4 regions of the Pantoea anthophila genome follow, and region 3 is predicted to be linked to each of the others. Evidence: predicted binding sites of a transcription regulator. Region 3 holds the regulator's gene; each other region holds the start of a gene.
The links. The regulator CRP, encoded in region 3, controls carbon source genes, mostly activating them, when cyclic AMP is high. The targets are predictions, from matches to a motif close to ATGTGANNNNNNTCACAT.

Region 1 (7,693 bases), 480 kb from region 3:
GCTTGCTTCTCTTCCATTATTGCCTGCATGGGTTCAATACCGCCGTTGGGCGCAGGCGAACTGCGCCCGGCTTGCGTCACTAACACGCGCGCATTATGCCATAGCGTGCCAGGCGCTCACCACCGAAGCCACGACCTCGCTGTCAGCATCCAGCCCTGAGATCTCCGCCAGCGTCGCCTGTGGACCTTTCTCTGCCAGCAGTGCAGCCAGCTCCTGCGCCTGCGGGTCCTGGTCGCTGTGATAGTGCATCGCCGCGGCAATTCCCTGCACCAGGCTGGCGTGCGGTAAACCGTACTCCAGCGTCCCCAGCGTCGGCTTGATCAGGCGATCGCCCGCGCTGAGTTTACGCAGTGGCTGACGCCCGACGCGCTCAACCTCATCTTTCAGATAGGGGTTTTCAAAACGGCCGAGGATCTTGCGGATGTAAGCCGCATGTTTCTCTGCGTCAAAACCGTAGCGCTTAATCAGCACGGCGCCGCTCTCCTCCATCGCGCCTTTCACCACGGCCCGGATTTTTTCGTCAAGAATGGCATCGCGAATAGTCTGGTGACCCGCCATCTGGCCGAGATAGGCGGTAATTGCGTGGCCGGTATTCAGGGTGAAAAGCTTACGCTCGACAAACGCCATCAGGTTATCGGTCAGTTCCATACCCGGAATGGCCGGCAGGTCACCTTTGAACTGGGTTTTATCCACGATCCACTCGCTGAAGGTTTCAACCGTCACCTCCAGCGGATCGCTGCTGCCCGCTTCGGTTGGCGGCACGATGCGGTCAACGGCAGAATCCACGAAGCCGACATGCTGCTCCAGCCAGGCGTGATACTGTTCGGGCAGCGCCTTCAGCACATGCTGTTTCAGCTGGCTGGTGCCGCGCACCATGTTCTCGCAGGCGATGATATTTAACGGACGGGTATTACCGTTGTCGCTGCGTTTTGCCAGCCCTTTGGCTACGCTACCGGCGATACGCTCCAGGATTTGCGGCCCCACGGCGGTGGTGACCAGATCCACCTCCGCAATCAGGGTGACGATCTCATCACTGGTGCTGTTTACCGCACTGACGCCTTTAACGGTTTCTGTTCTGGCCTGCTCGCCAACCACATGAACGGGATACTCATGACGCGCGTTCAGTGCATCCAGCACCGCCTGATTCACATCAGCAAAAACCAGTTCGATACCTGCATCAGCCAGTAATTTGCCGATAAAGCCGCGACCAATGTTTCCTGCTCCGAAATGTAACGCTTTCATAATTTTTGACCCATATCAAATGACGATGGGGCGGGCAAACCCGCCCCAGGAAATCGGGACGGGCATGACCGCCCCAGGGAAAAACAGCCTTGAATTACGCGAGTGCCGGTTTGCCTGACAGCAGATCCAGCACTTCCTGCACGCTGCTGGTGTTCGCCAGCTTCTCAATCACGCTGTCATCATCCAGCGCATTGGTCAGGCTGGTGATGACCTGAATGTGCTCGTTGTTGCGGGCAGCAATACCAATCACCAGGCGCGCCACATCGTCCGCATCTTCGCCGAACAGGACGCCTGCCGGATACTGGCAGAACACCACGCCGGTTTTCAGCACACGATCTTTGGCTTCCACCGTGCCGTGCGGCACCGCGATCGACTCGCCGAGGTAGGTCGGTGTCAGTTTTTCACGCGCCAGCATCGCCTCAACATATTCAGGCTCAACGTAACCGCCTTTCACCAGCTGCTCACCCGCAAAGCGGATGGCCTGCTCTTTGTTGCTGGCGCTCAGGCCGAGGAAGACGTTATCCGCGCCCAGCTTAAACAGGTGTGCGTTGCCTTCATCGTAACTGTCTGACAGGGCGGTGTTGACCGTTTCACGATGGAGGTCGCTGCGGTTTGCCGCCACCAGACGCTCGGTCAGGGTGCTGTAGAGCGCGCTGTCGAGGAAGTTGTTCAGCGAAATATGCTGTGCATGTGGTGCCTGACGAATGGCGCGTTCGGTCAGGTCGCGGTGGGTGATCACCAGATCGACATCGCCCGGCAGAGCGTTGATGGCGGTATTGGTTACCGAAACATTGCTCAGGCCGGCGTCCTGCACTTTCTTACGCAGCACGCCTGCGCCCATGGCGCTGGAGCCCATACCGGCATCACAGGCGACGATGATTTTACGGACGTGATGCAGATCGACGCTCATGGCATCGCTGGCGATAGCGCCACCTGCGGCACCCTGACCTTTCGACTGCGCTTTCATCTCATGCATGCGCTGGGTTGCCGCTTCGATATCGTCATCTTCTTTGACTTTGCTGGTTTTCAGCAGGATCGCAGAGACCACGAAGGAGACAGCGAAGGCGGCAGCAATCGCCGCAATGTTGGCGAAGTAGGCACCTTTTGGCGTCATCGCCAGCACCGCCAGGATAGAACCGGGTGAAGCCGGAGAGACCAGGCCGCCGTTCAGCACGGTCAGCGTGAAGACACCGGTCATCCCGCCCAGGATCACCGCCAGCAGCAGGCGAGGGGCCATCAGCACATACGGGAAGTAGATTTCATGGATGCCGCCCAGGAAGTGGATAATCGCCGCACCCCCCGCAGACTGTTTGGCACTGCCGCGACCAAAGAACATGTAGGCCATGAGCACGCCCATACCCGGACCCGGGTTGGCTTCGATCAGGAAGAAAATCGATTTGCCCGCTTCACTCGCCTGCTGGATACCGAGCGGCGAGAAAATGCCGTGGTTGATGGCGTTGTTCAGGAACAGGATTTTCGCCGGTTCAACGAAGATGGAGGTCAGTGGCAGCAGGTTGTTCTGCACCATCAGGTTCACGCCAGCGGCGAGAATGTGGGACAGACCTTCCACCAGCGGGCCGATGGCCAGGAAAGCCAGCAGCGCCAGGATCATCCCGATAATACCGGCCGAGAAGTTGTTAACCAGCATCTCGAAGCCGCTTTTGATTTTGCCGTCGATCGCCCGGTCAAACGAGCGGATAGCCCAGCCACCCAGCGGACCGGCAATCATCGCGCCGAGGAACATCGGCATATCGGCACCCACGATCACACCCATGGTGGTGATGGCACCGACCACGCCGCCGCGATCGCCGCCCACCAGACGCCCGCCGGTAAAACCGATCAGCAGCGGCAGCAGGTAGGTGATCATCGGGCCGACCAGTTTGGCCAGCGTTTCGTTAGGGATCCAGCCGGTTGGAATAAACAGTGCAGTGATGATACCCCAGGCGATAAACGCCCCGATGTTTGGCATCACCATATTACTCAGAAAGCGACCAAAGCTCTGTACTTTGACCTTGACTGATGAGGACATAAACCCACCCCTTATTGAGACGCGCTGCAATAGGAGAGCGCGTTTGTTTTTGTTTAGCCACCCCGACCAGAGCCGGTGGTATTACTGTATGCACGCGGACTCTATCACGCGAATCTGGCACTGCGTAGGGCCCGGAATAAGTGTGATCCACATCACTCATTTGCGGTGGGGACGGGGGCTATTAGCGTGACTTTGATCACAAATACAGAGGCGGGCACGGTGACTTTGCCTGAATTATGACCGGTGCACCGGCTTATCTGTGATGAATATCACATTCGTGATGGCAGGGTTTGTTATGTAAATGTGACTGAGATCACAAACTATTTTTGGTCGAAAATGCGCCAGATCACACTTTAGTCAGCGGGGGATTCAGGGGCAGAAGAGGCGGGGAAAAAAAGGGGCAGGGAGAGGGGCAGGCGATCGGTGCCTGCCCGTAAAAAGCGTTACTGCAGACCCGCCTGAACGGCGGCCTGAGCCTGAGGCAGAGCCTGTGCATTGGCTGACACGGTGCTCATCAGCGCATTGTATTGCGAAGCCTGCTCCTGGGTCGGGAACTGCACACCGCCATCATTGAAGCTGACGCGGGTTCCCTGCGATTGCAGGAAGTCGCCGGCCTGGACCGCGCCCTGACTCAGCGCCTGAAGCTGAGGCAACAGCGGGATCAGCTGATTGGCAGGCACCGTCACCACTTTGTTGTAGGCGCTGTCGTAGACTTTTTTCAGATCATCCTGCTGCTTCAGGGTCGCTTTGCTGCTGTCCGCCTGCATTTTGGCGCTCTCAATCTGCTGCGTGACGATCACCAGGGCGCTGGTGGCCTGGCGGAGTGAGTCCCGACGGCTGAGGTAATCCTGCGGCACGCGAATGGCAGACAGCTCATCGACCACCGGGCGCATCCCCTGCTCAACGGCTTTATTCGCCTGCTGTGAGAAGCCATACAGGATGGCGTAGTCGCTGGCGAAGTTGCCAAAACTCTGCTTCTGATTTTCGCTCAGGCTGGGCAGATGCTCGCCGCTGCGCATAACGGTATTCTGGAGGAAATCGATAAATGCTTTGCGCTGCTCGCCTTCTTTATCACCGCACGCGGTGAGTTGCAGCACGATCAGCACGCCAGCGATCATCATGCCGCTGCGTGCCAGGATGCGGGTAAGTCCTGAAGCCATGGGTTCAACTCCTGTCGGTGATACTGTCTGATATCCAGGTAAGAATGGCCTAAAGAATAGAACAATCCCTGGTCACGGCACAATGTGAAACCACACGTGAAACAGAGACTTTCTGCAACCCGCGCCGTCGCACCTCCGCGCCGGGGCGTCAGGGCGTGCCGGGCAGCACGCCCTCAGTGATGCTGAGCAGGCTGAACCTCGCTTCAGAACACCACCGCCTGACCATCTTTGCGGCTCTCGCTGGCCGCAATGTAGAAGCCCTGAGGATCGCGCACGATTGCCTGCGCACCGCCAAAATTGTAATTGCTCAGCGGATCTTCCAGCACCACGTTGTGTCCCATGCGGCGCAGGGTGCTCAGGGTATTGCGATCGATCGTTGACTCAAACACCACCTCGCGTCCCTGCACCACCCGCCAGCGCGGCGCATCGATCGCCGCCTGAGGATTTTGCCGGTGAAGCATGATGCGCAGCGCCAGCTGGACATGCCCCTGCGCCTGCATCGGGCCGCCCATTACGCCAAACGCCATCAGCGGCTGGCCCTGCTCATCCCGCGCAAAGGCCGGAATGATGGTATGGAAGGGGCGCTTACCTCCCGCCACAAGGTTGGGATGAGAGGGGTCGAGTGAAAAACCGGCACCCCGGTTCTGCAGGCTGATACCCGTGTCAGGCACCACCACCCCGGAGCCAAATCCCATGTAGTTAGACTGTATAAATGAAACCATCATGCCGCTGGCATCGCCGGTGGCCACATAAACGGTGCCGCTTTGCTGCGGCGACCCAAAGCGAAAATCGCCCGCCTGGCCGGGGTCAATCAGCGCGGCGCGCTGGCGGAGGTAGTCGCTGCTCAGCAGGCGGTCAGCCGGAAATTCGAGGTGATCTTCATCGGTGACATAGCGCTCCAGATCGACCAGCGCCAGCTTCATCGCCTCAATCGACAGGTGCAGCCACTGGGGAGAATCGGGCGCGTAGCGATGAATCTCCCACTCCTCCAGGATGCCGAGCGCAATCAGGGTGGCGATGCCCTGACCGTTAGGCGGCAACTCCTGAACCGATCCGCCGGCAAACGGATGGGAGAGCAGGGTGACCCAGTCGGCGCGGTGATTTTTCAAATCCTCCAGCGTCAGGGCTGCGCCATGCTCGCGGGCAAAGTCTGCCATCTTCTGCGCCAGTTCACCGCGATAAAAACTCTCTCCCCGGCTCTCAGCGATCGCCTGCAGGGTGGTGGCCTGCGCCGGGTTGCGGAAAATGTCACCCGCGCGCGGTGGGCGGCCCTGCGGCGCAAAGCAGCGGCTGAAGCCAGGCTGATTCCGCAGCTTGTCATAGCCGCGCTGCCAGAGCTGAGCAATCAGCGGTGAAACCGGAAAACCGTCGCGCGCATAATCGATCGCTGGCTGCGCCAGGGTGGTCAGCGGCAGTGTGCCGAAGCGCTCAGCCAGGGTGACCCAGGCCGAGACGGCCCCCGGCACGGTGACGGACTCCCAGCCGGTTTCAGGCATGGTGTCTGAAGCGGCAAAGCGTTCAGGATGCCAGGCGGCGGGGGCGCGACCGGACGCGTTCAGCCCGTGCAGCGTGTGGCCGTCCCAGACAATGGCAAAGGCATCGCTGCCGATGCCGTTTCCGGTCGGCTCCAGCACGGTTAAGGCCATGGCCGTGGCCACCGCCGCATCCACGGCGTTACCTCCCTGTTGCAGCATACGAAGACCGGCCTGCGCCGCCAGCGGCTGGGAGGTGGCGACGGCGTTACGTCCCATCATCGGTACGCGATAAGAGGGATAGCCGACATTGAAATCTGTTTCACGCATCGCTTTTCCTTAGAGAGTTCAGCTCCCGGTCTGGCCGTCATCGGCGTGCCATAGCGCCTGCACTTCTTTCGCGCAGGCGCATCAGCATTGACGGAGCGCTGCACCGGCAGAAGGCAGAGACCGTTTCATCAGGGAGTCTGCTGTTTTATCCGGTGATGTCTGGCCGTGCAGAATAGGCGATTCATCCGCAACCTGCTGTGAGCCGCCGCGCGGCCGCGCACAGGGGGTTGCCAGGACTATTCTTAATTTCATAAAGGCAGTGAATATAAGTGTTCAGGAAGTAAACCATTGGCGTATATTTTGCACTCACTATCTGAAGAGGCAGACCGCCTCACAAAATTGAGAAGATGCCTGCAAAAAGCATGACGGCACCCGCATAAATAGCAAACAGCATTTGATTTTTTTGTCCGCTATGAGGGCACAAAAACCAGCTGCCTCAGCGTGTTAGAGGCGTCGGAACAACTCCGGCAAAAGATAGTGAAAAAAATAATGAGAAATTGCGCGGCAAATAGTCAGGTCTCTATCCATACTTAGTCTCCCGGCATTTGTTGCATTGAACTGACACCTTTTAAAGCAGTGCACAGCAGGCTGCGTCCCGTAGTGGTTTCAAAAACAACAAAAACAAACCCTTGCGGGATCCAGCCTGTAACAGGCCCGGTTTCAGAGCCCCAGGTTGAGGCTCTTACCTCTCTACTTTCACGTGCTTCATAGCGAGTTTTAAGGAGTTCTCTATGGAATTAAAAGACCCGATGTTTGAATTGCTCAGCAGCCTTGAGCAGATTGTTTTGACACGTGATGATCGCGCCGCCGACTTACTGATTCAGCGTCAGCAACCCGCTCAGCCAGAGCCACAGCGCCTGCGCGAAATGACCGGCATGCAGGTTGATGAGTTTGCTAAAGTGATGGGCGTGAGCGTTTCTTCCGTGAAAAGCTGGGAAGCCCGGCGCACCCGTCCTTCTGCGACGGCACAGAAACTGATGAAGTTGCTACATGCTAATCCCTATCTGGGACGGCAGTTGCTTGACTAAGCCTGTTTCAGAAAAGAACCCGCCGCTGGCGGGTTTTTTATGCGCGTAATTCGCTGTATTTGGCGGCCTGCTTCACGAACCAGCTTTCCGGGACGTTATAGGGTGATTCGCGCAGCTGTGCGATCCCACTCTCTATAATGGTGGAAGCCTGCTGCCATAACTGCGCATCACCCTGTTTCAGCAGCGTAATCTGTATCTGCTTTTCCACCAGATAGACGCGGGCAAAGTCAGGATCGAAGCGCACAATCGCGCGGGTATTGTCGATGATATCGGCCAGTTTTATGGTTTGCGCCTCAGGACTGGCGCTGGCAGTATGGCGAAAGTGCGCCAGTTTACGGGCTGCCCGATTTCTGGCCGTGGCAGGCGCGCTGTCGGTCAGCATTTCAACCAGGCTGGCCACGCGCGCGCCGAAGTGGGCTTCTATATCGCCCG
Region 2 (7,693 bases), 1.1 Mb from region 3:
TATTATCGATGCCAAACGGATTCCCCATCAGGAACCAGACGGAGGTGACCAGACAGGAACCAATCAGACCGGCGTTGGCGCCGCGTGTGCTTTTAAACCACGGCAGATAGAACGCCATGATCGCCACGACGGTGATCGACAGGCGAATCGCGCGGGTAAAGAAGGAGAGCTTCAGCACTTCCGGGAAGAACAGCACAAACAGCAGCGGAAAGAAGCCGATGGCAATCGAGAACCAGCGCGTCACTTTGAACTCGCGCTCTGGCGTAGGGTGACGGTAAGGGACATAAAAATCTTTCACCACCAGCGAGGCGATCGCCAGCGCCACGGTGCCGACGCTGACGAAAATCGATGCCACCAGCGAGGTCGTCACGATGCCAGCCAGCCAAGGGGACATATCCTGCAAAAACACCGGCAGGGCATAGAGGCTCTTGATGTCGGGATGAGCAAACTTCGCCGCCACGCCGATCAGTGCCATCGCCAGGCCGATAGGCAGGCAGAAGAAGAAGGCGACCCACGTGGCACGCTTAGCGGATTTGACATCTTTGGTCGAGGAGATCGCCTGGATCACAAACTGGGTGCAGAAGATCGAGCCCACGGTTCCGATCAGCCAGGCCACAATGGTACTGGCCCCGACGTGACCATCCCACGTCCAGTAGAAGGCGGGCATTTTCTCGATCATCGGGGCCACGCCGCCGGTCATCTTCAGCGCCACGTAGAGGATAATCAGGATCCCGATGTACTTAATGGCGCTGTGCAGCAGCGTCACCCAGGCCACCCCTTTCATGCCGCCAAACGCGAAGTAGAAGGTACTCACCACCGCGGTAATAAAGGCCGCCTGGGTCAGGTCGATCTTCAGCACGGTAGAGATCGCCGCCGCGCCGCTGATGTAGTTGCCGACGTTCACCAGCAGCAGCGCATAGATCATGATCAGCGAAATGATGTTTTTGGTCGAACTGCCATATTTTTCGGCGATCGCTCCGGAGATGGTGATCTTACCGGTGTTGTAGATGCGCTTCACCAGGATCAGACCAAACAGCGGGAAGCCAATCGCCGCGCCGATCACTGACCAGGAAGCGGCGAAGCCATTTTCAAAGGCGGCCTGCGCAGTGCCGATCGTGGATTTTGCCCCGATATATTCCGACATCAGCATGATGCCGACGATAAAGGCGGGCATGGCGCGGGAGCCTTCCATAAAGTCACCGCTGCTTTTACTGCGCAGCCGCCAGGTCAGCCAGGTGGTGAACAGGATATAGGCGACCACCATGCCTACGATCAGTAAGGTGCTCTCAGTTGAAAATGCGTTCATCATAACCTCGATTGTGCTGGCAGATGGCGACCATCAGGTTCGTTCTCATCTGACCGGTAGGAGACAAAGGCGATGGCGTTTATTGCAGGTAGTGGGTGACGATCTGACGGATCTGCTGCTGCTCTTCGGCGCTGAACTGCACCGCATAGCGGCTTTCACCCACCTCGAAGCCCAGCAGGCTGACCGCTTTTTTCACGGCGGCCGGTGAGAAACCGATGCTGTAGAGCGCCGTGCGCAGACCGGTGACGTTCTCCTGAGCCTGCTGCGAACCGGCAATATCGCCGGCAGCGAAGCGCGCCCAGATAGCGTTAATCGCCTCCGGGGCCACGTTGGCCAGCCCGGAAATGGCGGCGGAGCAGCCCTCAACAAACCCCTGATGGATCAGCGAGTCGGGGCCATTCAGCACATCAAAACCGTCACAGTCGGCGGTGGCCTGCAGGAAGCCGCGCAGGCTGTCATAACTGCCCGCCGAATCTTTGATGCCGATGATGTTGGGATGGGCGGCCAGCGTGCGCACCGTTTCCGGCTGCAGCGTATTGCCGGTGCGCGCCGGGATGTTGTAGAGGAACAGCGGCACCGTCAGCGCGTCAGCCACGCGCCGGTAGTGATCGATCAGCTCCTGCTGTTTCAGCGGCACAAACCAGGGGGTGATCGCAGAGACGGCATCCACGCCCAGGCGGGCGATCTGTGTGCCCAGCCGGATCGTTTCACGCGTCGAGATTTCGCCGATGTGCGCTACTACCGCCGCGCGGCCGCTGACTTCATCCACGCAGGTGGCGGTGACGGCGAGCTTTTCCTGCTCGTTCAGCACAAAGAATTCGCCGTTGGTGCCGCCGCAGAAGATGCCGTTACCGGCCCGGAGCTGTCGTCTGACCTGCTCACGCTGTCTCACCGGATCAAAAGCGCCGTCACGATCGAAAGTGGTGACGATGGCGGTCAGTACGCCGCTTATTTTCTTATTCATGACAATCCTCATTACGCCTGGCAGGAAGGAAACAGGGTCAGATAGACCGCGCGCACATCGTCAGCGGTGACCGCCATCGGGACATTTTTCATCAGGCGCTGCACGTCGAGCGCGGCTTCCACCAGATAGGGCAGGTGATCCGGGCCGATGCCCAGCGCTTCCAGACTGGCAGGCAGCTGCAGACGCGCCACCAGTGCGGTGAAGTAGTCGACCAGCGCATGGGATTTCGCTTCATCACTTAATCGGCGGTCAGCGTCGGGCAGCAGGTCATAGGCCTGAGCGAACTTACTCACCGCCGCCGGACGGACAAAGCGCATGCAGGGGGCCAGCAGAATGGCATTCGCCACGCCGTGCGGCAGATGATATTTGCCGCCGAGCGGGTAGGAGAGGGCGTGCACCAGATGCGTGCCGGCATGGGCAATCGACGCGCCGCCATAATAAGAGGCCCACAACATCTCCAGTCGTGCCTGCAGATTCTCCGGCTCCCGCAGGGTGGTTTCGAGATTGGCGAACAGCTTCTTCATCCCGATCAGCGCATAGTTATCGCTGACCGGATTGGCGACGCAGGCGGTAAAGCACTCGATCAGGTGGCAGAGGGCATCAATACCGGTTGAGGAGGCGATGTGTGCGGGCATGCTGGTGGTGAGTTCCGGCACCAGCGCGACGACATCGGGCAGCATGATCGGGGAAATAATGCCGACTTTGGTCTCCTTCTCCGGGATCGCCAGAATCGCATTGGGCGTGGCTTCTGAGCCGGTACCCGCAGTGGTCGGAATCAGCATGGAGCGGGTGCGGTGCTGCGGTTTCTCCCCCGCCAGCAGGGCTTCCAGCGACGGGGCCGCATCCACGCACAGCACCGACAGCAGCTTTGCCACATCCAGCACGCTGCCACCGCCGATACCGATCACCATGTCAGCCCTGCGCGACGTGAGTGCGGCAAGAAGGGCGGCCACATCATGCTGGCTCGGCTCGGGGGGAACACTGTTCACCACGCTGATGTGGGGGATCTGCTCCCGGAGTTGCCCCAGCAGCGCCTGCACCGCCGGAATCGCTTCAATGTTCCGGTCAGTTACCACTACCGCGGATGAAACCCCCTCCAGCAGATAGCGCATGTCGTTTAACGCCTGATAGCCGCTGATCACCGTGCTGTTAATGTTCATTTCATACCCTTATATCGATCGCGTCTGAGCAGATGATTAACTTTGCTCATCTCAATGCGAGGTCAGTCACTCTGTATGGCTCATTTTATAGGGCATATCGATTTCGATTAATTTGAAGTTGCTCACATATAATCAATTATGATTGAATATAATCAATGGCAACGGCAATCGCCTGACAGGAGTGAGGATGGGCTCATCATTATGGAAAACGCCGGTACTGGTCATCGCCGATGACTTTACCGGTGCCAACGATGCGGGAAGCGGACTGGCGCAGGCCGGCGCAGGCGTTCAGGTGCTGTTCGACACCCAGGGCGCGTTGCCAGAGACGGCAGATGTGCTGGTCGTCAGCACGGAGAGTCGGGCGATCAGCGCCACCCAGGCGGCAGAGCGCGTTACGCAGGCGGTGCGGCACTTCGCGGCGCAGTTTCAGCACGGCTGGCTGTTCAAAAAGATCGACTCCACGCTGCGCGGCAATATCGGCGCTGAAACGGCGGCGGCACTGAAGGCCAGTGCGAAAACGCTGGCGCTGGTTGCACCGGCGGTGCCCCGACTGGGCCGCACCACGTGCGGAGGTCACGTCCGGGTCCATCAGCGTCTGCTCACGGACACCGAATTTGCCAGCGATCCGAAAACCCCGATCGCCAGCGCCAGCGTTCTTGAACAGATGCAGATCGCCGGCAGCGTGCTCGATCTTGCCACGCTGCGCAGCGACCGGCTTGATGCGGTGCTGGCGGCGGCGCACGGCATCGTCGTGGTGGATGCTGAAACCGGGGCGGACCTGGCGCGACTGATCGCCGCGGCTGCGCGGCTGCGCGAGACGCCGCTGCTGGTCGGTGCCGCCGGATTAAGCGATGCGCTGGGCGCCGCGCTCCGGGTACGGCTTCCCCGGCCGGTGCTGGCGGTGGTGGGATCGATGAGCGAGAGCGGGCAGCAGCAGGTTGCCACGCTGCTCAGCCAGCGTGACGCAGCGAGAGTGGATGTCGATATCCGGCAGCTGTTCCGGCAGCCCGCCTGGCCCGATCGGGATCGCTGGATCGACGAGGCGGCTGCGGCACTGCGGGCCGGTCGCCATACGGTGATCACCACCTGCCAGCACGAGGCGCAGCGGCACGAGATTGCGCAGCTCTGTCAGCACTTCAGCATGACGCGCCAGCAGCTGGGGGAGGCGATCTGTCAGTTTCTCGGCGAGATCACCTACCGGCTCTGCCGCACTGCGCAGCCGCATGCGCTCTATCTGTCGGGAGGGGATGTGGCGATGGCCGTCGCCCGGGCACTGGGTGCCAGCGGCTTTACCATTCAGGGTCTGGTGGCGGGCTGTGTGCCGCACGGGGTTCTGCTTAACAGTGAATTTACTCTGCCGGTGATGACCAAAGCGGGTGGCTTTGGTGATGAAAACACCCTGGTAGCAGCCATTGATTTTATTGAGGAGAAGTCGAGTGAGTAAAATTATTGCGATCACCATGGGCGACCCGGCGGGCATCAGTCCGGAAATCATCATTAAATCGCTCTCTGAAGGTGAGCTGAATGGCATTCCTGCCGTAGTGATTGGCTGCGCCAGTACGCTGCGCCGCATTCTGGCGATGAACATTACGCCCCAGGCCGAGCTGCGGGTTCTTGACCGGGTGCAGGATGCACGCTTTGCTCCGGGCATCATCAACGTGATTGACGAGCCGCTGGCTGACCCCGACGCGCTGAAACCTGGCGTGGTGCAGAAAGAGGCGGGCGATCTGGCGTGGCGCTGTGTGAAACGTGCTACGGCGCTGGCGCTGGCGGGCGACGTGCAGGCGATTGCCACCGCGCCGCTGAACAAAGAGGCGATGCATGCGGCCGGCCATCTCTACCCGGGGCATACGGAGCTGCTGGCCCACCTCACTGACACCCGGGATTACGCCATGGTGCTCTACACCGATAAGCTGAAGGTGATTCACGTCACCACTCACATTGCCCTGCGTAAGTTCCTCGACACGCTGAACCAGCCGCGCATTAAAACGGTCATTGGTATGGCGGACACTTTCCTGCGGCGCGTCGGTTATCAGGCTCCGCGCATCGCCGTGGCGGGCGTCAATCCCCATGCCGGAGAGAACGGGCTGTTTGGCGATGAGGAGATCACCACCGTTGCACCTGCCATTCAGGCGATGAAAGCGCAGGGGATTGATGTCGCCGGGCCGTGCCCGCCGGACACGGTGTTCCTGCAATGCCAGGAGGGGCACTATGACATGGTGGTCGCGATGTACCACGATCAGGGGCATATCCCGCTGAAGCTGCTGGGCTTCTATGACGGCGTCAACATTACCGCCGGCCTGCCGTTTATCCGCACCTCTGCGGACCACGGCACCGCCTTTGATATCGCCTGGACAGGTAAAGCGAAGTCTGAGAGCATGGCGATCTCCATCAAACTCGCGATGCAGCTCGCATAGGGAAATATGAAGGGACAGAGCCGTCTTGACCAGATTATGGATTATCTGAAAAGCCATAATCTGGTGACTGTTGAGCAACTGGTCAGTGCGATCTCCGCCTCACCCGCCACGATTCGCCGTGATTTGATCAAGCTGGATAAAGAGGGCGTGATCAGCCGCAGTCACGGTGGTGTCACCCTGAATCGGTTTATTCCCGCCCAGCCGACCACCCTGGAGAAGATGCAGCGTCACCTGGCGGAGAAGCAGGCCATTGCGGAGTGCGCCGCCAGCTTTGTCCGGGCAGGCGATGCCATCGTGCTGGATGCCGGCACCACCATGCTGGAACTGGCGCGTCAGCTGACGCATCTGCCGCTGCGGGTGATCACGGCCGATCTGCACATTGCGCTGTTCCTGTCGGAATTTAAGCAGATTGAGGTGACGATTATCGGCGGACGGATTGATGACTCCAGTCAGTCCTGCGTGGGGGAACATGGACGCCGGTTGCTGCGCAGCATCAATCCCGATATCGCCTTCGTCAGCTGTAACTCCTGGAGCCTGGAGCGCGGCATCACCACGCCGACCGAGGAGAAAGCGGGGCTGAAACATGACCTGCTGGCCAATGCGGCTCGCCGGGTTCTGCTGGCGGACAGCAGCAAATATGGTTCCTGGTCGCTGTTCTGCGCGGCACCGCTGGATGAGCTGACCGACGTGGTTACAGACAGCGGTTTAGAGGACGTGGTCTGCCGCACGCTGCGCGAGCGCGGCATTGCGCTCGCGCTGACAGCCTGAGAGACAGTACGCGCAGGTTACCGCCGGTAACGCTGCGCGCCGGGTGATTACAGCGTCTTCAGACCAACAGAAGGGATGTTTCTGCCGTAGTAGATCTCACGCATCTCTTTCCACAGCAGGTCGGTGATGCGTTTGTGCTCCTGCGGGCTGAGATCTTCCGGACGGGTGTTAAACAGGTAGTGCTTCAGCTCAAACTCTTTCAGCAACATCTTGGTGTGGAAGATGTTTTCCTGATAGACGTTCACATCCACCATGTCATACATCGCCTTCATATCTTCAGACATGAAGTTCTGAATCGAATTAATCTCGTGGTCGATAAAGTGCTTCATCCCTTTCACGTCACGGGTAAAGCCGCGTACACGGTAATCGACGGTGACGATGTCTGACTCCAGCTGGTGGATCAGGTAGTTCAGCGCTTTCAGCGGTGAGATCACGCCACAGGTTGAGACTTCAATATCCGCGCGGAACGTGCAGAGTCCGCCTTCAGGGTGGCTCTCCGGGTAGGTGTGCACGCAGATATGGCTCTTATCCAGATGGGCCACCACCGAGTTGGGCAGGGGACCCGGATGTTCTGAGTTATCGATATCTTTTGGATCGATCGGCTCTTCGCTGACCAGAATCGTGACGCTGGCTCCCTGCGGCTCATAATCCTGACGCGCGATGTTCAGCACGTTGGCACCGATGATGGAGCAGGTCTCGGTCAGGATCTCCGTCAGGCGATTCGCGTTATATTGTTCATCGATATAGGCGATGTACCCATCGCGTTCAGCTTCAGTATTCGCATAGCAGATATCGTAAATACAAAAACTCAGGCTTTTCGTCAGGTTGTTGAAGCCATGTAGTTTTAGCTTTTGCAATTTCATTCACCCCCTTAGAAATGTGCTGTCAGCACGCGGCAGACAGCGCATTCAACAGATATTGTGGCAGGGCAAAGCTGCCGGTATGGATGGCTGGCGTGTAGTAACGACAGGCCAGGCCAGCGGCCTCGAAACGCGCCTGTAGCGTGGCGGTATCCAGGTGGCGCAGCGCCGGATTGTCGCTCGCCCAGGCAAACGTCATGATGCCGCCGTAGTAGGTC
Region 3 (7,693 bases):
GCGGTGGGCGTGGTGCATGCGGCACTGGAGGCAGGTCTGCGCGTACCGGAAGATCTGGCGGTGGTCGGTTTTGATGGGATTCCGTTCACCCGCAGCCTGAATCCGCCGCTGACCACCATCGAACAGCCGATGAACCAGCTGGGCGCTCGCAGCGTGCAGCTGCTGTTGCAGAAGATCCGTAATCCGAACGCGCCAGTAGTTCGCGAAGTGCTGCCCTGGACGCGCGTTGAACGCGCATCCAGTTAACTCAGTGCCAGATTAACAGCACGCAGGCGGCAGTCAGCAGCCCCATGGCGAGGTTGAAGATTTTCCAGGCGCGACGGCTGCGCAGAATGCGGCCAATCATCGCGCCGAATCCCATCCAGATTGCGCCCGACAGCAGATTGACCATAAACATGCCGATGCTTATCGCGGCAATCGAATGGCGATAAGCGTCCCCTGCCAGGCTGAAGCTGGCGACCGCACCCAGCGCCATCAGCCAGGCTTTGGGGTTGATCAGCTGCAGCACGCCCCCCTGCCAGAACGGCATCGGCGCGTCCGGGCCCTGGTCAGTTTCCAGCTTTTCATAGCTGGCTGTGGCGATTTTCCACGCCAGCCAGAGCAGATAGAGGCTGCCGGCGATTTTCAGCATCAGATGCAGTGACGGATAGAGCAGGATCAGGCCACCCACTCCAAAGGCCACCATCAGCAACATCACCTGCATGCCGATCATGATGCCAATCATCAGCGGAATGGTGCGCACAAAGCCAAAATTAGCGCCTGAGGCGGTGAGTAACATATTATTAGGGCCTGGCGTAATGGCAGCGACCCAGAGAAACCCTAACATCGATAAGAAAAGACTCAGTTCCATGGCAATCGGGTACTCCTTACCCCTGCAAGAAAAAACCTTTCGAAGCTAACAGTGTGATATGGAACAGACAAGCTTTTACCCCATGAAATTTACCGGACCCGGAAATGAGCGCTTTATCCCGCCGGGCTCACTGCGTAATGCGCATCTGCAGACCGTGCTGCCGCGCCTGTTGCGGCGCCATGTCACTCTCCAGCCCCACTGGCAGCGTCTCGATCTGCCGGATGGCGATTTTGTCGACCTCGCCTGGAGCGAAGATCCGCACACGGCGCAGCATAAACCGCGTGTGGTGCTGTTTCACGGTCTGGAGGGGAGTTTTCACAGCCCCTATATCCATGGCCTGATGGCCATCTGCCGTGCGCGCGGCTGGCTGGCGGTGGTGATGCATTTTCGCGGCTGCAGCGGCGAGCCTAACCGGCTGAACCGGATCTATCACTCCGGCGAAACTGACGATGCCCGCTTTTTCCTGCAGTGGCTGCACCACCGCTGGGGACGCGTGCCCACCGCCGCCGTAGGCTTCTCGCTGGGCGGCAATATGCTGGGCTGCCTGCTGGGTCAGCAGGGTGCAGACGCCGGGGTTGATGCGGGCGTGATCGTCTCCGCCCCGCTGCAGCTGGAACCCTGCAGCCTGAGACTGGAGCGCGGCTTTTCCCGCGTCTATCAGTACTATCTGCTGGCGCAACTGAAGAAAAATGCCCGCCGCAAGCTACACGCCTGGCCGGATACGCTGCCGGTCAACCTGGCGCAACTGAAAGCCCTGCGGCGACTGCGTGATTTTGATGACGCGATCACGGCCCGTGCCCACGGGTTTGCGGATGCGACCGACTACTATCAGCGTGCCAGCGCCATGCCGTGGCTGAAGCAGGTCGAAACACCGCTGCTGATCATCCATGCGAAAGACGATCCCTTTATGAGCGATGAGGTGATCCCGCACAGCAGCCAATTATCTGCCACTATTACTTATCAACTGAGCCCACACGGCGGCCATGTCGGCTTTGTCGGTGGGACGTTACGTCAGCCCGAAATGTGGCTGGAACAGCGCATCCCCCAGTGGATCGCCCCTATTCTGGATAACTGATCGCGTGATTATTCCCTGGCAACAGGTCTCCCCGGAGACCCTCGAAAACCTGATTGAAACGTTTGTGCTGCGCGAAGGCACCGACTATGGCGAACAGGAGCGCAGCCTGGTCGACAAGGTCGCGGATGTGCGTCGGCAGCTGGAGTCTGGCGAAGTGGTGCTGGTATGGTCGGAACTGCATGAGTCGGTCAATATTATGCCGCGCAAAGAATTTCGCGGCTGATGCACCGGCGGGCATTTCATGATAACAATGCTCATTGCCCGACCACACAGGGAGCTTTTCTATGTCTGCTCGTCATCCCATTATCGCGGTGACCGGTTCCAGCGGCGCAGGAACCACTACCACCAGCCTCGCGTTTCGCAAAATCTTCCAGCAGCTAAATCTGCATGCGGCGGAGCTGGAAGGCGACAGCTTTCACCGCTTTACCCGTCCTGAAATGGATATGGCGATTCGTAAAGCGCGCGATTTAGGACGTCACGTCAGCTATTTCGGCCCGGAGGCCAACGACTTTGGCCTGCTGGAACAGAGTTTCAAAGAGTATGGTCAAAGCGGACAGGGCCAGTCGCGTAAATATCTGCACACCTATGATGAGGCGGTGCCGTGGAATCAGGTGCCTGGCACCTTTACGCCGTGGCAGCCGCTGCCGCAGGACACCGATATTCTGTTCTATGAAGGCCTGCATGGCGGCGTGGTTACCGCGCAGCATAACGTCGCAGAACAGGTGGATCTGCTGGTGGGCGTGGTGCCGATTGTTAACCTTGAATGGATTCAGAAGCTGGTGCGGGATACCAGCGAGCGCGGCCACTCACGCGAAGCAGTGATGGATTCGGTGGTGCGGTCGATGGAGGATTACATCAACTTCATTACGCCTCAGTTCTCCCGCACCCATATTAACTTTCAGCGCGTCCCGACCGTGGATACTTCGAACCCGTTTGCCGCCCGCGCTATCCCGTCACTGGATGAGAGCTTTGTGGTAATCCACTTTCAGGGACTGGAGGATATCGACTTCCCCTATCTGCTGGCGATGCTGCAGGGGTCGTTTATCTCCCACATCAATACGCTGGTGGTGCCCGGCGGCAAAATGGGTCTGGCGATGGAGCTGATCATGGGCCCGCTGGTGAAGCGGCTGATGGAAGGTAAACGGATAGAGTAAGAGGTCAGCAAAAAACCCTCAGACAGCAGATGCCTTTTGCAAAAATGTAAAACCGGTTTTTCTGCGGATAAAGGCTTACTGCTGAGTAAGCTTCAGGGAGAATACGCCTTTCGTAAAGACGCAAAACCGCCATTCCTGGCCCGCTATGCTTTGCTACAGGCGTATGCTCCCTTCGCTTCATGTCCGGTAGCCGCATCCGGTTTCAGTAAGGCCGCTACAAACAAAACCTGCATACAAAGAATCTGACAGCAACACGAAAGCTCATCATGCAGGGAACCGGGTCAGAAGAGGAAAGCGTCCCGCCGCCCGGATAAAACGCCGGGAGCGTTTTTGAACAACGCAACGTGTTGGCCCGGCTACGGGCGCACCTCAGGGATGAGGTGCGTAATCGCGCGGGCCGAGCGGCCATGGATTGGCTCAAGCGACTTTCCGATCTGACCCGGTTTCCTGCGCAGGCACGGCCTGACAGCGAACCACCACAAATCGATCCGACCCGGTTTTCTGCGCAGGCACAGTCTCAAAGTGAATTCCCCCATCCAGGCACGGCCTCACACCGGACAGCCAGCAACTTTAAAAAAACCTGCGGCTATTACAGCTCAACCACCTCATAGCTGTGCGTCATCGTCACCCCTTTCCCCAGCATGATGACCACCGAACAATATTTTTCAGCAGAAAGATCCACCGCGCGTGAGACCGCTTTATCCTGGAGTGCTTTGCCACTCACGATAAAATGCAGGTTGATGTGCGTAAAGATTCGCGGCGCCTCTTCACGACGTTCTGAGGTCAGTTTTACTTCACAATCAGCCACATCGTTGCGGCCTTTTTGCAGAATTGATACCACGTCGATCGCGCTGCATCCGCCCGCCGCCATCAGCACCATCTCCATTGGGCTGGGCGCTTTATCCCCTGAATTGCCATCCATAAGGATCTGATGGCCGGAGGATGACTCACCAAGGAATGTCATCCCTTCTACCCATTTCACTCTTGCCTGCATGATTTTTGCTCCGGAATACGCTGTTTTGTCGCCAGAGTACGCTTTCGCCTGATAAACAGCAATCCAGAGAAATCCGCCCTTAGCTGAAGCGAGACAACAGAAGACAGTCGGCAAAAGCTGTGCTACAAACAGAGCTGAAAATATTTTTCGTCACCCGATGGCGAAGCCGGGAAGAATGATGCGCACTGCGCCTGATGCGGCCCGAATAATTTCCTGAAAAGGAAACGCTTGAAGCTTTCACCGCCTGACAGGGAAAACTGCCCCCTGTATTTTGGGCACGATTACAACAGAGGATAATAGCGAATGGTTCTCGGCAAACCGCAAACAGACCCTACACTCGAATGGTTCCTGTCCCATTGCCATATTCACAAGTATCCATCCAAAAGTACGCTGATTCACCAAGGTGAAAAAGCTGAAACGCTTTACTACATCGTGAAAGGTTCCGTCGCGGTTCTGATTAAAGATGAAGAAGGCAAAGAGATGATTCTTTCCTACCTCAATCAGGGGGATTTCATCGGCGAGCTTGGCCTGTTTGAAGAAGGTCAGGAGCGCAGCGCCTGGGTACGTGCAAAAAGCGCGTGCGAAGTGGCGGAGATCTCCTACAAGAAATTCCGCCAGCTGATTCAGGTGAACCCTGACATCCTGATGCGACTCTCGTCGCAGATGGCGCGTCGCCTGCAGGTGACGTCAGAAAAAGTGGGTAACCTCGCTTTCCTCGACGTGACCGGACGCATTGCACAGACGCTGCTTAACCTGGCGAAACAGCCAGATGCCATGACGCATCCCGACGGCATGCAAATTAAAATTACCCGTCAGGAAATTGGCCAGATTGTAGGTTGTTCACGCGAAACCGTGGGCCGTATTCTGAAGATGCTGGAAGATCAGAACCTGATCTCTGCACACGGCAAAACCATCGTCGTTTACGGCACCCGCTAATTCCTGTCATCCACGGCGTGATGTTCGCATCACGCCGTTATTGTTTGTGCTGAGCCGATGTGGCGTCGAATTATTTATCACCCTGAAGTGAACTATGCCCTGCGGCAAACGCTGGTGCTCTGCCTGCCGGTCGCGCTGGGCTGGCTGGCTGGCGACCTGCAAAAAGGTCTGCTGTTCTCGTTAGTCCCCGCCTGCTGCAACATTGCCGGTCTCGATACCCCGCATAAACGCTTCTTCAAACGTCTGATTGTGGGCGGCAGCCTGTTTGCGCTTGGCAGCTTCCTGATCCAGTGGCTTACCCTGCATGCGGTTCCGCTGCCGCTGATCCTGTTTGCGATGCCCCTGTTGCTGGGCGTCACCGGGGAGATCAGCCCGCTGCATGGCCGCCTGCTCTCCGGCACCCTCATCGCCGCTATTTTTACCCTGAGCCTGACGGGCCGCATGCCCATCTATGTGCCGCCGCTGCTCTATATCGGCGGCACCCTCTGGTATGGCGTGTTTAACTGGTTCTGGTTCTGGCTGTGGAAAGAGCAGCCGATGCGCGAAAGCCTGAGCCTGATCTACCGCGAGCTGGCGAACTACTGCGATGCCAAATATACCCTGCTGACGCAGCTGACCGATCCGGAGAAGGCCCTGCCGCCGCTGCTGGCTCGCCAGCAGAAAGTGGTCGATTTGATCAACACCTGTTATCAGCAGATGCATATGCTGTCGGCGAGCCGCGACAATAGCCATAAACGGCTGACGCGCGCCTTTCAGGTGGCGCTGGATCTGCAGGAGCACATCTCGGTCAGCCTGCACCGGCCGGAAGAGGTGCAGAAACTGGTTGAGCAGAGCCATGCTGAAGCGGTGATCCGCTGGAACGCCAAAACCATCTCAGCCCGGCTGCGGGTGCTGGCCGATACCATTCTCTACCACCAGTTAGCCGATCGTTTTGCGATGGATAAACAGCTTGGCGCGCTGGAGAAGATCGCCCGTCAGCATCCCGACAATCCGGTGGGCCACTTCTGCCTTTATCACTTCAACCGCATTGCGCGGGTGCTGCGCACCCAGAAGCCGCTTTACCAGCGCGATCTGATGGCTGACCGCCAGCGCCGTCTGCCGCTGCTCCCGGCACTGCGCAGCTACCTCTCATTTCGCTCCTCAGCGCTGCGCACTGCCGGTCGCTTTGCGGTCATGCTGATGCTGGGCAGCGCGCTGGCGCTCTTCTTCAACATCCCTAAGCCCTACTGGATTCTGATGACGATCATGTTCGTCAGCCAGAACGGCTACAGCGCCACCCGCGTCCGTATCCAGCACCGTGCGCTCGGCACCTTTGCCGGCCTGGTGGTCGCGGCGGCCACACTGCGTCTGGCGGTGCCGGAACCTGTCGTCCTGCTGGTGATGCTGGCGATTACCTTCATCAGCTATCGCTTTACCCGTCAGTTTTATGGCTGGTCGATGATTGGCTTTACGGTCACTGCGGTTTACTCGCTGCAGCTCCTCTCACTGAATGGCGCGCAGTTTCTGCTGCCGCGACTGATGGATACGCTGATGGGCTGCCTGATCGCCTTTGGCGGCATGATCTGGCTCTGGCCGCAGTGGCAGAGTGGCTTACTGCGGCAAAATGCCCATGACGCGCTGGAAACCTATCAGGATGCGCTGCGCCTCCTGCTGGGAGAGGAACAGGCACCCGGCAAGCTGGCTTATCAGCGCGTGCAGGTGAATCAGGCGCACAATGCGCTGTTTAACTCGCTGAATCAGGCGATGCAGGAGCCGGGTTTCAACGCCCAGTATCTGAAAGATATGCGGCTCTGGGTCACGCACAGCCAGTTTATCGTCGAGCACATCAATGCGATGACCATTCTGGCGCGTGAGCACACCATGCTGACCCCCTCGCTGGCGGAACGTTACCTGCAATCCTGTGAGATCGCGCTGCAACGCTGTCAGCAGCGGCTGGAATATGAGGGTGCCAGTTCGCAGGTTAATCTGCTGGATGAGCTAGGGAATATCAGTGAAGGACCGGTAACGGTGGTAGAGCAGCATGTGCGACGCATTCTCGATCATCTCAGCGTCATGCACACCATCTCCTCGCTGGCGTGGAGCCAGCGACCACAACATGGCCGCTGGCTGATCAGACACTTACGGAAAAAATCCGCTAGCCGTTGAGCACTTTGCCGACAGCCGTGGCAAAGCGGCTCATGCCCTCTTCGATGTCAGCAGGCTCGATGATCAGCGACGGGGCAAAACGCATCACGTCGGTGCCGGCGACCAGCACCATCACGCCTTCAGCGGCCGCGGCATTGAGGATATCGCGCGACCGTCCGGCATGCTGCGGTTTCAGCGCCGCGCCAATCAGCAGCCCCTTGCCGCGAATATCGCTGAACAGATCGTACTTCGCATCGATAGCCTGTAAGGCGTTCACAAAGTGCTGACGACGCGCCTCAACGCCTGACAGTACCTCTGGCGTATTGATGATATCGAGTGCGGTTTCGGCAATCGCACAGGCCAGCGGGTTGCCGCCGTAGGTAGTGCCATGCACGCCTGGCGCCATCGTCGAGGCGATCTCATTGGTGGTCAGCATGGCGCTGACCGGGAAACCGCCGCCCAGCGCTTTGGCTGAGGTCAGGATATCGGGCTGAACACCATAGTGCTCATAGGCGAACAGCTTGCCGCTGCGGCCCATACCGCTCTGCACTTCGTCCAGC
Region 4 (7,693 bases), 1.5 Mb from region 3:
TCTCGCATCAGTTTGGCATCTCACCGGCGACCAGCAGCCTGTCACTCTCTATCTCAACCGGCCTGATGGCGCTGGGCCTGCTGGTGACCGGGCCACTTTCGGATGCTGTCGGCCGCAAATCGGTGATGGTGACAGCCCTGATGCTGGCCGCCATCTGCACGCTGATTTCAGCCACCATGAGCAGCTGGCACGGCATTCTGATCATGCGGGCGCTGATGGGGCTGTCGCTCAGCGGGGTGGCGGCGGTGGGCATGACCTACCTCAGCGAGGAGATGGATGCGCGGGTTGTCGCCTTCTCTATGGGGCTCTATATCAGCGGAAACTCCATTGGCGGCATGAGCGGGCGTCTGCTGAGCGGTGTGCTGACCGACCTTTTCTCATGGCGGATCGCCGTAGCGGTAATTGGCCTGTTTTCGCTGGCTTCGGCGCTGATGTTCTGGAAGATCCTTCCCGCGTCACGTCATTTTCGCCCCATCACGCTGCGTCCGCGCAACCTGCTGATTAACTTCCGGCTGCACTGGCGCGATCCTGGGCTGCCCTGGCTGTTTGCCGAAGGGTTCCTGCTGATGGGTGCCTTTGTCACGCTGTTTAACTACATCGGCTACCGGCTGCTGGATGCCCCCTGGCATCTGAGTCAGGCGGTGGTCGGGTTGTTGTCGGTGGTCTATCTCACCGGCTCGTGGAGTTCGCCGAAAGCGGGTGCGCTGACCAGCCGGCTGGGACGGGGACCGGTGATGCTGGGTGCGACCGCCATTATGCTGCTGGGACTGCTGATCACGGCGTTCAACTCGCTCTGGCTGATCCTGCCGGGGATGATGCTGTTCACCGCCGGTTTCTTTGCCGCCCATGCGGTTGCCAGTGGCTGGATTGGCCCGCGCGCACGCCGGGCGCGCGGCCAGGCCTCATCGCTTTACCTGTTCAGCTACTACGTGGGTTCCAGCGTCGCCGGGACGCTGGGCGGTCTGTTCTGGCATAACTTTGGCTGGCACGGCATCACGCTGTTTATCAGCACCCTGCTGCTGCTGGCGTTGCTGGTGGCCTGGCATCTGCACCGCAAAAAGCTCTGAGTTTCCTCTCTCTGCCAGGCCCGGATGGCCTCACCGGGCCTGGCAGCACAACACGCTGACTCTCGCTCATCCTCTTCGCTGAAAATCCTCCGCGAAAAAAACCCACAATTCCCGCTATAATCGGTTTTATTGAATCATTTCATCTGCTTTGCCTCTTAACACGGCAACAAGGAACGCCTGTGGCTCTCTACTACTACGTCAATAAACAATCGGGATATAACGATAATCATGTGGTGCATGCTGCTGGCTGCCCGCATCTTCCCGACATGGAAAACCGACTGTTTCTGGGCAGTTTTTATCACGTCAATGCCGCCATTCTTCAGGCAAAAAAATATTACGTGGGGGCTATCGGCTGTGAGAACTGCTGCCCGATTAATGCCAGCCACCTGCCGGAGACGCCGCTCAGCGTCGCCCAGAAACATACGCCGGGGTCACGCTAAGCTGTCGGAGGGTGTCGGCGTGAAATTTACCTACCGCTGCGCTAATTTGTTAAGCATCAGCGCCGTTTTCCGTTATGTTACTCTTCCTGACTCTTTTTGATGGAAAGCACGATGCGGGATAAGTTTGCGCGTTCTCAGATCGCCCTTCACTGGCTGACCTTTTTACTGGTCGTGACAGCCTACGCCACCATTGAGCTGCGCGGCTTTGTGCAGCGCGGCTCCTGGCAGGGGTACGCCATGATCATCACCCACTTCAGCGCAGGTGCGACCGTTCTGTTGCTGATGATCGCCCGCCTGTTTCTGCGTACCCGTCATCGCACGCCGCCCATTACGCCAGCCGCGCCGCGCTGGCAGACCGGGGTGGCTCATCTGACGCATACCCTGATCTATGCCCTGTTTATCACCCTGCCGATCCTCGGCCTGTCGTCGCGCTATCTCAAGGGGCGGGAGTGGTGGCTGTTTGGCATCAGCATGCCGGTTGCACCGGAGCCCAATTTTGACCTGGCGGATACGCTGATCGACTGGCATGAAACCCTGGCACCGCTGGGATACTGGCTGATCGGGCTGCATGCGGCGGCGGCGCTGTTTCATCACTATCTGCTTAAAGACAATACCCTGCTGCGCATGATGCCGCCTCGCCGCGGTCAGTAATCTCATCCCGTCGCCCCTGAACGGGGCGATAAAAAAATTTCCGCCTTAAAAGCCGGTTATCAGGTTTCGCTTCCCGCTTTATTCACTACAATGGTCTGTAATTTGTGACGCAGGTCACTTTCGCTGGATGTCTGCCACATCCGAATTCGCTGTACTGACAGATTTGACACCTCATGCAACCAACAACTGTTTCACGTAAAACTGCCTGGCTACGCGTGGTCTTGCTGGCCATCGCGGCTTTTGTATTTAATACCACCGAATTTGTACCGGTGGGTCTCCTTTCGGACATCGCGGCTGACTTTTCCATGCAGACGGCGGATGTCGGGATCATGCTGACGATCTACGCCTGGGTGGTCGCGCTGCTGTCACTGCCGCTGATGCTGCTGACGCGCAACGTGGAGCGGCGACTGCTGCTGGGAGTGCTGTTTACGATCTTTATCGTCAGTCACGTTCTGTCGACCTTCGCCTGGGACTTTCGGTCGCTGATGGTCTCACGCGTCGGCATCGCCCTCTCTCACGCGGTGTTCTGGTCGATCACGGCTTCACTGGCTATTCGCGTGGCCCCGGCCGGAAAGAAAACGCAGGCGCTGAGTATGCTGGCGACCGGAACCGCACTGGCCATGGTGCTGGGGGTGCCGATTGGCCGCGTGGTGGGTCAGTATCTTGGCTGGCGAACCACCTTCGGCGCGATTGGCCTGTCGGCACTGGTGCTGATGATCATGCTGGTACGGATACTGCCGCGTCTGCCCAGTGAACACACCGGCTCGCTGAGCAGCGTGCCGATGCTGTTTCGTCGTCCGGCGCTGGTCAGCATGTATCTGCTGGTGACCATTGTGGTGACCGCGCACTACACGGCCTACAGCTACATCGAGCCCTTTATGCAGAGCGTGGCGCAATCCAGCGGCAATTTTACCACCCTGCTGCTGCTGCTGTTTGGCTCTGCGGGTATTCTGGGCAGCGTACTGTTCAGCACCCTGGGCAATAAATTTCCTTCCGCGCTGCTGATTGCCGCGATTGCGCTGATTACCCTCTGCATGGGACTGCTGATCTTTGCTGCGGTTCGTCCGACGGCGATCGCTATCCTGTGTATCGTCTGGGGCATGGCGATGATGATGATTGGACTGGGTATGCAGGTGCGGGTGCTGTCTCTGGCGCCGGATGCAACGGATGTGGCAATGTCACTCATGTCCGGCATCTACAATATCGGCATAGGCGCAGGCGCGCTGCTGGGAAGCCAGGTCAGTCTCTATCTGAATATGTCGGAAGTCGGCAACGTCGGGGGGATGATTGGTCTGGTGGCGTTACTGTGGTGTGTCTATATTTTCCGCCGTTATCCTCAGCTTCGCAGTAATGGCTAAGACCGGCGCCGAGAGGATAAAAAAAGGCTTCAGATAAGCAGGTTATCTGAAGCCTGTTTCTCTTATTTATAGAGAATGGCGGTGCCATGCAGGTTGTTGCTGCCAGAGGTCGAAGTGATGCGGAAAGACTTTGCACCCGCATCGCTGGCCTTTTCTGATAGTTGCTGCTCAAGCGAGGTCAGATTGCTGCTGCCCGTCGCGCTGATGACGCCCACGCGTTGCTGATCCAGTGGCGTGCTGCTCACCTGCTGCGCCGCCACGCTGGTGAACGAGAGGCCACTGAGCAGGGCCGCCGCCACTATCATACTGATACGTTTCATAACGAACCCCTTCTTCATATCTGCCGGATGCCCGGTTACTGATAAATCACAGCCGTGCCGTGCAGTTTGTTCTGACCGCTGGTTGAGGTGATGCGGAACGATTTCGCACCGGCTTCATCTGCTTTGGCGTTGAGCTGCGCTTCGACTGAACTCAGGTTGGTGCCGCCCAGCACAGAGATGGTGCCGACAGGCTGCTGATTAGCCGGTTCGCTGGTAACCAGGTCAGCGGCAGACGCGCCAAAAGTCAGTGTGGTGAGTGCCAGAACAGCCAGGGTAGTTTTGATGGTTTTCATAATCTTCTCTCTTCTCAGTGATCGTGTTCAGTGGGTCTGAAATCGGTTGTCGCTATTTAATTAACGACCGTTAAATAAATGATAGACCCCGATCAGGCTGGCCGTCAATATTTATTTAATGAGCGTTATTTTAATCGCGAAGTGGCGTGATTATGGGCTTCAGCCCCTTTTCTGACTTAACCATAGGGGCGATAAAACCGGGCTGGCGCACAAAATGGCAACCCCGGAGGACGGCCTGCCTCTCCGCCCTTGCACATTTTTATAATGATCGGTAATTTAATAGAGTGTTCCCCAGTCAGAGAGGATGTATGAGTCAGGTTCAGGATTGCGATACCCGGAAATGCCGTGGCCGTCCCAAAGTGTTCGATCGTGAAGCCGCGCTCGATAAGGCACTGACCCTGTTCTGGACCCACGGGTACGAAGGCACCTCGCTCGCCGATCTGGTGGCCGCTACCGGTGCTAAAGCGCCGACGCTCTATGCGGAGTTCGTCAATAAAGAGGGATTATTCCGCGCCGCGATGGAGCGCTATGTTGAGAAATTCAGCGCCTGGCGTGATGCGGCACTGGGCGATGATAAGCTGGCGGTCTCTGAGGCGGTTGAGGCCTATTTCCGCGCTACCGCGGCCTGCTTTACCGAACGCGACTCGCCCGGCGGCTGCTTCTTTATCTGCACCTCAAGCGCCCTGTCGGCGGCTTCCGCGGATATTGCGGCCATGCTGCAAGAGCAGCATCAGTCACAGGAGCAGGTTTTAAAGGATTTCCTCTGCTCGCGTCAGCAGCGTGGTGAACTGGGAGAGTCAGTGGACATTGCTGCGCTGTCACGCTATCTGAGCTGTCTGCTTCAGGGCATGTCGGTGCGGGCGCGGGAAGGTGCGGAGCGCGCAGACCTGGAGAGTATTATTGATACGCTGATGGCGATGTGGCCCACCCTGACAGGACTCTGTCAGGCTCAGCGGTAAGATTCAGGGCGGGATTCCCGCCCTGTTGCACGTTCAGCTGAGAAAGAAGACCGGCCGGAGCGGCTGACTGACGGGACTGTTGTCCGCATGAGAGGGCATCAGATCCTTCATGGAGGCCCACCAGCGCTGACAGACCGCCGTTTGCGCCACCGCGTTCCAGCGCGCTTCCGATTCAATCTCCACGCTGGCAAAGAGCAAATGTCGCTCCTCATCCAGCCAGATGGCATAATTACGGGCACCATGTGCTTTCAGCGTTTCAGCCAGTTCGGGCCAGATAGGTGAGTGACGACGCTCATACTCCGCATGACAATCCGGATTGACCTGCATCACAAAGGCTTTACGCAACATGGGCAGGCCCCGCATCCAGTGCTGGTTGCCAGGGCGTGACACCAAAACGTTTACCCAGCGCGACCAGCTGTTCTGTGGTGATGCTCTGGCGTATCCCGCCCATCGACAGCACCTTAACCATCACTTCAGATGATTTCTCGGCGGTGTCAATCAGCCCAAACGTCTCATCGAGCGTCGGGCCGGTGCCAAAGACGCCGTGGAACGGCCACATCACCAGCGTGTGCGACTGCATCTGCGCCGCCGTCGCGGCGCCGATCTCATCGGTGCCGGGCACCATCCAGGGCAACACGCCCACGCCATCCGGGAAGACCACCAGACACTCGGTGCTTCCCTCCCACAGCAGGCGGGTAAAGCGCGCCGAATCCATCTCAACCACATAACTCAGAGCCATAAAGTGGGTGGCATGACAGTGCATAATCACCCGATCTCTGCCGCCGCTGACTGCCTTGCGCACCGCATGCGACTGAAAATGTGACGCCAGCTCGGAGGTCGGCAGCCCGCCATTAACCAGCCCCCAGTGAATTTTGCAGGAGAGCCCCTGGCTGTCGACCTGCAGCAGCGCCAGGCAGTCCGCGGGGTCCAGCTGAACGTTCCGCATAAATTTTCCCGACCCGGTCACCAGAAACCAGTCGTTTGCCAGCGCCGGGGCGGGCTGACTCAGCTCGAAACAGCGAGGCTCCTGGCAGAAATCAGCCCTGTAGGGGCTCACCTCCTCCTCACTCAGCCGCAGGCTGACGTTGCCACCATTGCGTTCATCCCATCCCTTCAGCCACATGTCGCTGGTTGCCTTAACCATTCCCTTTACAAACTCTGAAGCAAGAATGCTTTGCATAATGAAATCCCTTAACGTTGGCTCAAAATCTGCTGTTCATAATGGCGCACATCACTTAACCAGCTGGCGTCAGCCGGAACGTCATGACGCAGGCACCAGGCTTCCCACACCGCCTGCCACGGCAGTGATTTCTGCTCTTCCAGCCAGACCAGCCGCGCGGTGTAATCCCCGCTATTCTCAGCCTGACGCAGACGATCGGTCGGCTCCAGCAGGGCGCGCAGCAGCGCCTTCTGGGTGTTGCGGGTGCCGATAACCCAGGCCGCAATCCGGTTGATCGACGCGTCAAAGAAATCGAGGCCGATATGCACTTTGTCGAACAGCCGGTGACGGACGATCTCACTGGCAATAGCCTGCGTTTCATCATCCAGCAACACCACATGATCGCTGTCCCAGCGCACCGGACGGCTGACGTGCAGCAGCAGGCGCGGCACATAGAGCATGGCGGCGGAGATCTTGTCGGAGATCACCTCGGTAGGATGGAAATGACCCGCATCCAGGGTCAGTGCCGTCTGACGGCTGGCGGCGTAGCCGAGATAAAACTCATTTGATCCCACGGTGTAGCTCTCTGCGCCGATACCGAACAGCTTGCTCTCTACCGCATCGATGTGATGCTGCGGGTTGAGTTTTTCCGCAATGACCTCATCCAGGGCGCTCATCAGACGCTGACGCGGCGCCAGCCGATCGACGGTGATATCCTTCATGCCGTCCGGTACCCAGATGTTCATCACCGAGGGTGTGCCCAGCTGCTCACCAAAGTGGGCGGAGATGCGGCGACTGGCTTTGCAGTGCTCGATCCAGAACTGGCGCACGGTTTGATCGCTGTGCGACAGCGTAAACCCGTCAGCACTGAGCGGATGCGAGAAGCAGCTGGGGTTAAAATCGAGCCCCACGTCCCGCTCTCTGGCCCATTCGACCCAGCGCGCGAAATGCACCGGCTCAATAGCGTCCCGCTCAACCGGCCTGTCGCTCTCCAGATAGAGTGCATGCAGGTTCAGGCGCTTGAGGCCGGGGATCAGCGACATCGCCTTATCGATATCACCGCGCAGTTCGCTGGCGTTGCGTGCACGTCCCGGATAGTTACCGGTCGCCTGAATGCCGCCGGTGAGGGCGGCCTGCGGGTTTTCAAATCCCCGCACATCGTCGCCCTGCCAGCAGTGCATGGAAACCGGGATTGTGTCGAGCTGGCGAATAGCCTGTTCAGCATCAACCCCAATATCGGCATAGCGTTGTTTAGCCAGTTCAAAGGCCTGTTCTGTCTGCTTAGTCATAAGCGGGTTCCTCTGCGGGTTGACTCAGCGTCGCGAAGCGGGCCTGACTGGCCGCGAAGACGTCTGAAATGTGTGGTTCGAATGTTTCGAGGGGGAAGGTGTTCATCACGCAGTTGCGGAAATCGGCGACATCCGTCAGTTCGCCGAGGGCAATCAG

Region 1: OJ965_RS20425 (PTS mannitol transporter subunit IICBA) is a predicted target of CRP. The motif match lies at 3,529-3,546, and genes of this name have one in related genera.
Region 2: OJ965_RS17535 (iron-containing alcohol dehydrogenase) is a predicted target of CRP. The motif match lies at 3,541-3,558, and genes of this name have one in related genera.
Region 4: OJ965_RS11595 (sugar transporter) is a predicted target of CRP. The motif match lies at 2,261-2,278, and genes of this name have one in related genera.

Annotation. Positions count from the first base shown of each region.
Region 1 is NZ_CP110473.1:3,855,685-3,863,377, reverse strand. It holds gene mtlR (mannitol operon repressor MtlR) at 1-29, opposite strand, end outside; gene mtlD (mannitol-1-phosphate 5-dehydrogenase) at 94-1,242, opposite strand; gene OJ965_RS20425 (PTS mannitol transporter subunit IICBA) at 1,337-3,271, opposite strand; gene OJ965_RS20420 (DUF3053 domain-containing protein) at 3,715-4,431, opposite strand; gene OJ965_RS20415 (gamma-glutamyltransferase family protein) at 4,635-6,233, opposite strand; gene OJ965_RS20410 (HTH-type transcriptional regulator) at 6,965-7,261, shown strand; gene OJ965_RS20405 (HD domain-containing protein) at 7,299-7,693, opposite strand, start outside.
Region 2 is NZ_CP110473.1:3,192,632-3,200,324, reverse strand. It holds gene OJ965_RS17545 (sodium:solute symporter family protein) at 1-1,306, opposite strand, end outside; gene OJ965_RS17540 (dihydrodipicolinate synthase family protein) at 1,386-2,270, opposite strand; gene OJ965_RS17535 (iron-containing alcohol dehydrogenase) at 2,282-3,430, opposite strand; gene dtnK (D-threonate kinase) at 3,618-4,874, shown strand; gene OJ965_RS17525 (D-threonate 4-phosphate dehydrogenase) at 4,867-5,847, shown strand; gene OJ965_RS17520 (DeoR/GlpR family DNA-binding transcription regulator) at 5,854-6,615, shown strand; gene speD (adenosylmethionine decarboxylase) at 6,663-7,478, opposite strand; gene speE (polyamine aminopropyltransferase) at 7,501-7,693, opposite strand, start outside.
Region 3 is NZ_CP110473.1:424,832-432,524, reverse strand. It holds gene OJ965_RS04540 (LacI family DNA-binding transcriptional regulator) at 1-246, shown strand, start outside; gene OJ965_RS04535 (LysE family translocator) at 248-850, opposite strand; gene OJ965_RS04530 (hydrolase) at 909-1,925, shown strand; gene OJ965_RS04525 (YheU family protein) at 1,930-2,148, shown strand; gene OJ965_RS04520 (phosphoribulokinase) at 2,210-3,079, shown strand; gene OJ965_RS04515 (OsmC family protein) at 3,669-4,073, opposite strand; gene crp (cAMP-activated global transcriptional regulator CRP) at 4,377-5,009, shown strand; gene OJ965_RS04505 (YccS/YhfK family putative transporter) at 5,067-7,154, shown strand; gene argD (bifunctional acetylornithine/succinyldiaminopimelate transaminase) at 7,144-7,693, opposite strand, start outside.
Region 4 is NZ_CP110473.1:1,946,195-1,953,887, reverse strand. It holds gene OJ965_RS11610 (MFS transporter) at 1-1,067, shown strand, start outside; gene OJ965_RS11605 (hypothetical protein) at 1,247-1,507, shown strand; gene cybB (cytochrome b561) at 1,619-2,158, shown strand; gene OJ965_RS11595 (sugar transporter) at 2,332-3,516, shown strand; gene bhsA (multiple stress resistance protein BhsA) at 3,579-3,836, opposite strand; gene bhsA (multiple stress resistance protein BhsA) at 3,872-4,129, opposite strand; gene OJ965_RS11580 (TetR/AcrR family transcriptional regulator) at 4,438-5,088, shown strand; gene rhaM (L-rhamnose mutarotase) at 5,122-5,436, opposite strand; gene rhaD (rhamnulose-1-phosphate aldolase) at 5,426-6,268, opposite strand; gene OJ965_RS11565 (L-rhamnose isomerase) at 6,280-7,536, opposite strand; gene rhaB (rhamnulokinase) at 7,529-7,693, opposite strand, start outside.